Regions from separate parts of the Pelotomaculum isophthalicicum JI genome, predicted to be linked through region 1. Evidence: a T-box and tRNA genes for the amino acid it is inferred to sense, from the RefSeq annotation. Region 1 holds a T-box; the other holds one or more tRNA genes.

Region 1 (4,363 bases):
GCGGCGGCTCGCTTCGATTGTTGCTGCACCTCGCTGATGATCCGGCTTATTTCTCCCGCTGATTGGGCGGAACTTTCGGCCAGTTTGCGCACTTCATCCGCGACGACAGCGAAACCCATGCCCGCTTCCCCGGCTCTTGCCGCTTCGATGGCTGCGTTTAGCGCCAGTAAATTGGTTTGTCCGGCAATCGCGTTGATAGTTTCCACAAATTGTCCCACGTTGCCCACAGCCTGGTTCAACGTGCTCATAGAGGTTGACATTTCGTTCGCGGATTGTTTCATTTCCTGCATGGCGCTAATCACCGTATCGATGCTCTGCTGACCCTGGCCTGCCTGGCGGCTGGCTTCATCAGCCTGCTCGGAAACTTCTTTAATGTTTTCAACCACATTTTCCACCGTGGCGGAAATTTCGCCAACTGTGCTGGCGTTTGTCGTAGCTGCGGCGGCAGTTTGATCAGCCTGGAAAGCCAACGTTTTAGCGGTGTTGGATACCTGATTGCTGGCTTGGGCGGTTTTGCCGAGGACTTCTTTTAAATCCTTGCGCATTCCTTCAAAAGATCCGGCTAGATGGCCGATTTCATCATTAGTGTCAACCGCTACCTCCGTGTTCAGATCTCCCTGTGCCAGCCTGTTAGTGGCTGCTACCAGGTCGTTGATCGGCCGGATTGTCTTTTCGGTCATAAACCAGCCTAACGCCAACAACAACAGGGAAGTGATCACAATGATAATAGTAATGTTTCTGGTCAGGGCGTCAATAGTGCCAAATACTTCATGACGGTCCGCGACGACGGCCAGGAACCAGTTGGTGATAGGTACTTGCTGGTAATAAAGGATCGAGCCAACTCCCATGAAAGAATACTCCGCGTTCCCTGCTTTTGTAACCGGCATTCCACGGATTATTTCAGCCATTTGCGCCGACACGGCACTGCTTTCCTTGGACAAATCCTGGTTCAGCAGGTCCTTGTTCGGGTGAGCGATGCATACGCAATTGGCGTCAATCATGAAGGCCCGCCCGTTATTTCCGTGCTTCATCAATACAACCTCTTTGGAAAGCTTATCCAGATCCATCACGCCAAAAAGGACGCGGAACAGCCTGCCGTCCTTTTTAACAGGAACCGCTACAGACACTGACAGCTTACCGTCGTTTTTGCCAATCTTTGGCGATGAAAAAAACAAATCTTTTCCGCCGGTTATCGCCTGGTAATAATCACGTTCGGTTATTGACACACTGCTGCCATCCGCGATAAACGACGTGCCGTTTAAATCGGACATCGAAATCATACTGAATAAATTACTGTCTTCTTTTAGCAAGCGTCTTCCTTCATCTAACAGATATTGTTTTGCGACTTCCCAGTCATTCCCTAAAATAGTGGGTGAGCTTGCCAATGCGAGTAGCTTATCAACATGCTGCTGGAGGATATCATTGATCATTTTGCTGTCCGTTACCGTACTGCTTTCCAGACTTTCCTGCAATTGAGCCGCCTGGTTATTTCTGGCGGTAACCAGGGCAATAACATTGGTGACAACCAGCGTTACCACTGCCAATAGCAGTAAAGCTAGAATCTTTGATTTGACACTGTTGAACAAAGCAGTCACCCCTTCGTTATTGTTAAAATTATTTCTATTTTTTCAACTTGTTTTATATTAGGGCAACTTGCATTGCAAGTCAAGAAAAAAATACCGTTGTTATAATGTGCCTTCCATATACTTTTGTACGCGTCTCCGGTAGGAATATAACTCGAAATCAGAGTATAGTTGAACGCTATGCGGCGCTACGGTTTGTTGAGTACATATTGATGGGAAGCTTTCGCGATACCAGGCAGTTTGTGAAAAGGAAGTTGACTGCTCAGGCGCTTTTCTATATAATATTTCGTGTTGGAATATCAATATTTCCTGTGAACGGGAAGAGTAAGCGGCAGATATCCGTTAAGAGAGCCTGGGTCAGGTGGGAGCCGGGCACGGGCGGCCGTTGAAAATCACCCGGGAGGCGCCGGCTGAAACCACGATGGAACAAGGGATTAAGCGCGGACGGTTCGCCACCGTTAGATGGCGGTGAAGGTAGCCGGCCGGTTTACGCTTTTGAAGCGTTGGAGCAGGTTGGTAGTAGGGTGGTACCGCGGGTATAACAACCCGTCCCTTTGGGGGCGGGTTTTTGATGTTTTAGAAGAAGATGCATTTGCTTTTGTTAATGAGTCTCATGTTGAATATTAGAGAGGTGTGAAAAATGGACTACAGCAAGACCTTAAATCTACCCAAGACCGACTTTCCGATGCGGGCTAACCTGGCTGAAAGGGAACTGGAGTTTTTAAAGTTTTGGGATGAGATCGATATCTATCATCAGGTTCAGAAAAAAAACAGCGGCCGGCCGAAGTTTATCCTGCATGACGGCCCGCCATACGCCAACGGACACATTCACCTCGGCCACGTCCTCAATAAAGTGCTGAAGGATATCGTGGTAAAGTTCCATTCCATGACCGGGCATGACGCTCCATTTGTACCCGGCTGGGATACTCACGGCCTGCCAATCGAACAGGAGGCTATCAAGGCTTTCGGTCTGAAACGTCACAATATCGATTCTGTGGAGTTTAGAAAGAAGTGTAAAGATTTTGCCTTGAAGTTTGTAGATATCCAGCGGGATGAGTTTATCAGGCTGGGAGTGCGCGGCGAATGGGACAAACCTTACCTTACTCTGATGCCAAACTTTGAAGCCCGCCAGATCGGTGTTTTCGGGGAAATGGCTAAAAAAGGATATATTTATAAAGGATTAAAGCCGGTATACTGGTGCGCCGCCTGTGAAACCGCTCTGGCAGAAGCTGAGGTGGAGTACGGCGACGATGAGTCAGCTTCCATCTATGTAAGATTTCCTGTAAAAGACGGCAAAGGTGTTTTACCGGAAGAGAATACTTATGTGGTGATCTGGACCACTACCCCCTGGACCCTGCCGGCTAATGTGGCGATATGTCTCCACCCTGACTTTGAGTACGTAATGGTCAAGGTGAACGAAGATAAATATGTGGTGGCGAAAGAATTAAAGGATAGTTTCCTGGAAATCATCGGCGCGGAGAATGCCGGTGTAGTGAAAGAATTCAAGGGCTCGGATTTGGAAAGAGTGGAATGCGCCCACCCTTTCGTAGACAGAACTTCACTGTTGATTCTGGGCGATCTTGTTACTCTGGAGCAGGGTACGGGCTGTGTCCACATCGCTCCCGGCCACGGCATGGAAGACTATGAAGTTGGCAAGCAATACAACCTGCCTGTGTTGTCGCCCGTCGACGGCAAAGGACATTTTACTGATGAAGCCGGCATTTTCGCCGGGCAGTTCTACCTTGACGGCAACAAAGCCGTGCTGGAAGAACTGGAGCGGCGCGGTCATTTGCTGAAATATGCCACCTTCCGGCACTCCTACCCGCATTGCTGGCGCTGTAAAAAGCCGGTGCTTTTCCGCGCCACCGAGCAATGGTTCGCTTCAATTGACGGCTTTCGCCAGGAAGCGCTCGCCGATATCCGGAAGGTGCGCTGGATTCCCGAGTGGGGTGAAGAACGGATCTACAATATGGTAGCCAATAGGAGCGACTGGTGTATTTCACGCCAGCGCACCTGGGGAGTGCCGATTCCGATTTTTTATTGTAATAGCTGCGGTAAAGATTTGATTAACGACGAAACCATCAGCCACCTCCAGGCGCTTTTCCGGGAACATGGTTCTGACATCTGGTTTGCCCGGGAGGCCGGGGACCTGCTGCCGCCGGGCACGAAATGCGCGCAGTGCGGTTCAACGGACTTTACCAAGGAAACTGACATTATGGACGTCTGGTTTGACTCCGGCACCAGTCACATGGGCGTGCTTGACGAACAGTCCGTCTGGCCGGATCTGTGCTGGCCGGCGGATCTTTACCTGGAAGGCAGCGACCAGCACCGCGGCTGGTTTAACTCTTCTCTTTCCACTTCTGTGGCCGTCACCGGTCAGCCGCCTTACCGGGCGGTGCTGACGCACGGTTTTGTGGTTGACGAACAGGGGCGAAAGCAGTCCAAATCCCTTGGCAACGTGGTTGACCCGCTGAAAGTCATTAAACAAATGGGGGCCGATATATTACGCTTGTGGGTAAGTTCAGCCGATTACCGAAGCGACCTGGCGGCTTCACCGAACATCTTGAAGCAAATAACCGAAGCTTACCGGAAAATGAGGAACACTTGCCGCTTCCTTCTGGGGAACTTGTATGACTTTGACCCGGCCAAGGATACGGTAAAATACGAACAGCTGCCGGAAATTGACCGCTGGGCGTTGTTGAAACTGCAAAAGCTGATCCGGCGGGTTATAGCCGGTTATCAGAATTACGAGTACCATGTGGTTCACCACGCTATCCACG
Region 2 (4,363 bases), on a different contig from region 1:
GGACCATGTGATTTCTGTAATAATAAGTCGCTCACCAATGAATGTGAATCCACTGGTATATATAAATGGGAAGTTCAAAACACACGCAACGGGAAATGGTATGAATGTCGTGACCGCGTAATCCGATGGATAGATGGCAGAATGGTTAAACTAGAAATTGCTACAGACATTACCGAGCGCAAACAACAAAAGGAATTAATTGAGGCTGAACGAAAAAGGCTTTTCACTCTATTGGACAGTCTACCAGCTTATGTCTGTCTTATTGCTCCGGATTATTCAATTCCCTTTGCCAATCGTTATTTTCAAGGTCGTTTTGGTAAACCGGACGGAAGGACTTGTTTCGAGATTTACCGCAATATAAATGTACCTTGTAAGGGATGTCAGACTTTTAATGTTTTTGATACAAATGCACCTAAAGAGTGGGAATTGACCAGTCTTGACGGAGATACTTATCAGATATATGATTACCCATTCACCGATATTGACGGTTCCCCTTTAGTACTCGAATTGGGCATTGATATTACCAAGCGCAAACAGGCTGAGAATTTGTTCAAAACTTTAACCAATAGTTCGCCGGTTGGTATCTATATTTTACAAAACGGAAAGTTCCAGTTCGTTAATCCCCGATTCCAAAAATATACCGATTACAGTGACGAAGAATTGATCGGTATGTATTCTTTGGAATTGGTCATTACTGATGACAGAAAAACAGTCAGGGAAAATGCCATTAAGATGCTAAAAGGAAAACGTTACGGACCTTATGTTTATAGAATCTTAAGAAAAGATGGGAAAACAAGATGGATCATGGAGACGGTTGCCCCTATTCAGTATTATGGAAAACCCGCAATACTTGCAAACTGTCTTGATATCACATGGCACAAACGAACTGAAAGGATGTTACGTTTGTCAAAGGAACGTTTCTCCAAGGCTTTTAATGCTGGTCCAAACCCAATGGCTATCAATGTTCTCTCAGATGGACGGTATATTGATGTAAACAACAGTTTTATTAACGTTTTCGGTTTTTCACGACAGGAAATTATCGGCCGTACAACAATAGATTTGAATGTTTATGCGAATCCAGAGGATCGTGCTAAAATAGTGGATTTGGTTCTGGAACATGGAGTTATTCATAACCTGGAACTAAACTTCCGTATTAAATCAGGTGAAATTCGAATGGGATTGTTATCAGCGGATACCATTGAGCTGAGTGGAAAGCAATGCATTCTTGTCACAATAAACGATATAACAGAGCGCAAGCAGGTTGAAAAAGAAATGGCCCGCTTAGAACGTCTGAATCTGGTTGGGGAAATGGCTGCAGGAATTGGCCACGAAATCAGAAATCCCATGACCACCGTGCGTGGTTTCCTTCAAATGCTGAGCAGTAAGAAGGAAAATGTTAATCACAAATACTTTGGTCTTATGATCGAGGAACTTGATCGGGCAAATTCAATTATTACCGAGTACCTTTCGATAGCCAAGAACAAACCGGTTGATTTAAAATTAATGAACCTCAATCAGTTGGTACAAACTCTATTTCCGTTAATTCAGGCAGATGCCATTAACGCTGACAAATATATAGAAGTGAAACTGGCGGAAATTCCGGACCTGCTTTTGGATGAAAAAGAAATTCGCCAACTAATTCTCAACCTTGTCCGCAACGGGCTTGAAGCAATGTCACCTGGTGGAAAATTGCTCATAAAAACGTTCATCGATGGTGATACTGTTATTTTATCAGTGCAGGATCATGGTTCCGGAATCAAGACTGAAGTACTTGAAAAGATCGGTACTCCCTTTTTCACAACTAAAGATACCGGTACTGGTTTGGGTCTTGCCGTTTGCTACAGCATCGCTGACAGACATAATGCTACTATAGATATCGAAACTGGACCTAGCGGTACTACCTTTTTTATACGATTTGGGGCTGTTATTGGTTAATAGTACGATGCTACCTTGAAACGATTTTTTTTATAAGATATAATCACAGCATATATGAATTAAATGGAGGTAAATAACAGTGACATTCGAAATTTATAAACCACGTGGTGAAAGAGCTAAAAAACAAGCTCTAGTTTCACTTTCAAAAAACTCAATTGTTATAAACAAAGTAGCAAGAGAAAAATTTAACGTTGATAAAATTGAATTGGCATATGACCGTGACACTAACATTATCCGGATCTCGGCATCAGAAAGCGGACAAACGATCAAAAAAACGAAAGTATTTGCAAGGGGATTTTTCAACTACTTCAATATTAATAAAACAGGGAAGTTTCCCGCTGAGTATAATACTGATCAAAACGCTCTCTATGTGGACCTCAAGAAAAGCCAGCGATAATATGTAAGAAGCGCTTCCGCGAGACAAGCTAGAAATCCCATCACTAATATTTGCTAAAAGCAAGAAACCTTCCCGAATAAGAGGAAGGTTTCCTTCCAGAACAATCTATGATTAGCAATTGATTTGCAAAACAGGGTTTTGGCTAATCACCAAAACCCTAAACTTGGTGGGCGATGACGGGCTTGAACCGCCGACATCCTGCTTGTAAGGCAGGCGCTCTCCCAGCTGAGCTAATCGCCCTTACTATTTATTTGGTGGGCCCACCAGGATTCGAACCTGGAACCAGCCGGTTATGAGCCGGATGCTCTACCGTTGAGCTATGGGCCCAAAAAATGGCTCCCCGAGTAGGATTCGAACCTACAACCTACCGGTTAACAGCCGGTTGCTCTACCGTTGAGCTATCGAGGAACATCGGTAGTTAACATTATACGATATTTTGTGCTGTCCGTCAACATATTGCTAACGATAATTTAATCAAGATAATCTTTCAGTTTCTTACTCCGGCTGGGGTGGCGCAGTTTACGCAAGGTCTTGGCTTCAATTTGCCTGATACGTTCACGCGTTACACCAAACTTTTGGCCTACTTCTTCAAGAGTGCGCGCACGTCCGTCATCAAGCCCAAAGCGCAAGCGCAACACTCTCTGTTCGCGGTCAGTCAGCGTCTTCAGCACCTCGTCCAATTGTTCACGCAAAAGGGTAAACGATGCTTCCTCGGCAGGCGCTCTTGCCTCGTGATCTTCAATAAAATCACCCAGATGGGAATCCTCTTCTTCCCCAATAGGCGTTTCCAGCGATACCGGCTCCTGGGCAATCTTAATAATTTCCCGCACCTTGTCCTCGGAAATATTCATTTCCTTGGCAATTTCCTCCGGGCTTGGATCACGCCCCAATTCTTGTAATAACTGTCTTGACACCCTTATTAATTTATTGATCGTTTCAACCATATGAACAGGTATTCTGATGGTTCTGGCTTGATCAGCGATCGCCCTGGTTATAGCCTGACGAATCCACCAGGTAGCGTAAGTGCTGAATTTATATCCTTTACGGTAATCAAATTTTTCCACCGCTTTAATTAAACCCAGATTGCCTTCCTGAATCAAATCCAGGAATAACATGCCTCTACCCACGTAGCGTTTCGCGATGCTGACGACCAGCCTCAAGTTGGCTTCCGCCAACCGGCGTTTCGCTTCTTCATCTCCATTTTCCATGCGCTTGGCAAGCTCAACTTCCTCTTCGGACGTCAAAAGCGGAACACGGCCAATCTCCTTGAGATACATACGAACAGGATCATCGATTCCGACACCTTCAGGAACCGAAAGATCAACTTCCACTTCTTCGGGAGGGGATTCCATTACAGCGCCATCAAGCGAGTCCAGTTCCGGCGTTTCAGCGACAACTTCTATGCCCATATTAGCTAGTTTTACGTAAAATTCATCCATTTGCTCGGGAGACAGATCAGTTTCCTGGAGGCCGTCCATAATCTCATTGTAGGTCAATACACCACGTTTTTTGCCTTTCTCAATTAGCTCCTTTATGCACTCATTCTTAATTTCGTCTCTCAGCGCCTTCACTCCCCTCTCTAGGGTGCTTCCAAGTATCTGTCTTTAAAAATTGCTGATATTCTTGCAACAAATTATCAACGCGATCATGATTGCCTACCCGTTCAGCCTCAGAAATTCCCCTTAAAATTATATACTCACGCCATAGATGACCGTACAATTCATGGTCCCCTGACCTTTCCGCGTCACCTATCTCCTTTATGAGTGTCTCCCTGCGCTCTTGCCTGTTGCAACGATGAATTGACTCTAAATAGTCCTTCATTATCTGAGCCCGGTTTTCACCGGGGATATCATGGGTTAGAAATTGACTCAACAAGGTTTGTTCATCATCCTTAAGATGATTAAAAATTTTAGCCGGCTGGTAATACGGCTCTTTTAATATCATTAAAAATTGTTTAAATATATTTTTATGACTCGTGTTTCTAAAAGGTTCCTCTCCGAGCTCTGAAAAAATAATTTCCACTATAGACGG

The links. A T-box is a leader RNA that pairs with one kind of tRNA and senses whether it is charged. The one in region 1 lies ahead of ileS (isoleucine--tRNA ligase), so its partner is inferred to be a tRNA-Ile.
Region 2: it encodes a tRNA-Ile, which carries the amino acid that the T-box ahead of ileS (isoleucine--tRNA ligase) is inferred to sense. The anticodon was not compared.

The regions. Positions count from the first base shown of each region.
Region 1 is NZ_JAKOAV010000018.1:57,398-61,760, reverse strand. Features, by position in the region: gene L7E55_RS10450 (methyl-accepting chemotaxis protein) at 1-1,586, opposite strand, end outside; T-box leader at 1,886-2,140, shown strand; gene ileS (isoleucine--tRNA ligase) at 2,224-4,363, shown strand, end outside.
Region 2 is NZ_JAKOAV010000027.1:1,432-5,794, forward strand. Features, by position in the region: gene L7E55_RS12980 (PAS domain S-box protein) at 1-1,935, shown strand, start outside; gene L7E55_RS12985 (hypothetical protein) at 2,015-2,332, shown strand; tRNA gene L7E55_RS12990 (tRNA-Val) at 2,497-2,572, opposite strand; tRNA gene L7E55_RS12995 (tRNA-Ile) at 2,585-2,659, opposite strand; tRNA gene L7E55_RS13000 (tRNA-Asn) at 2,666-2,740, opposite strand; gene rpoD (RNA polymerase sigma factor RpoD) at 2,803-3,894, opposite strand; gene dnaG (DNA primase) at 3,878-4,363, opposite strand, start outside.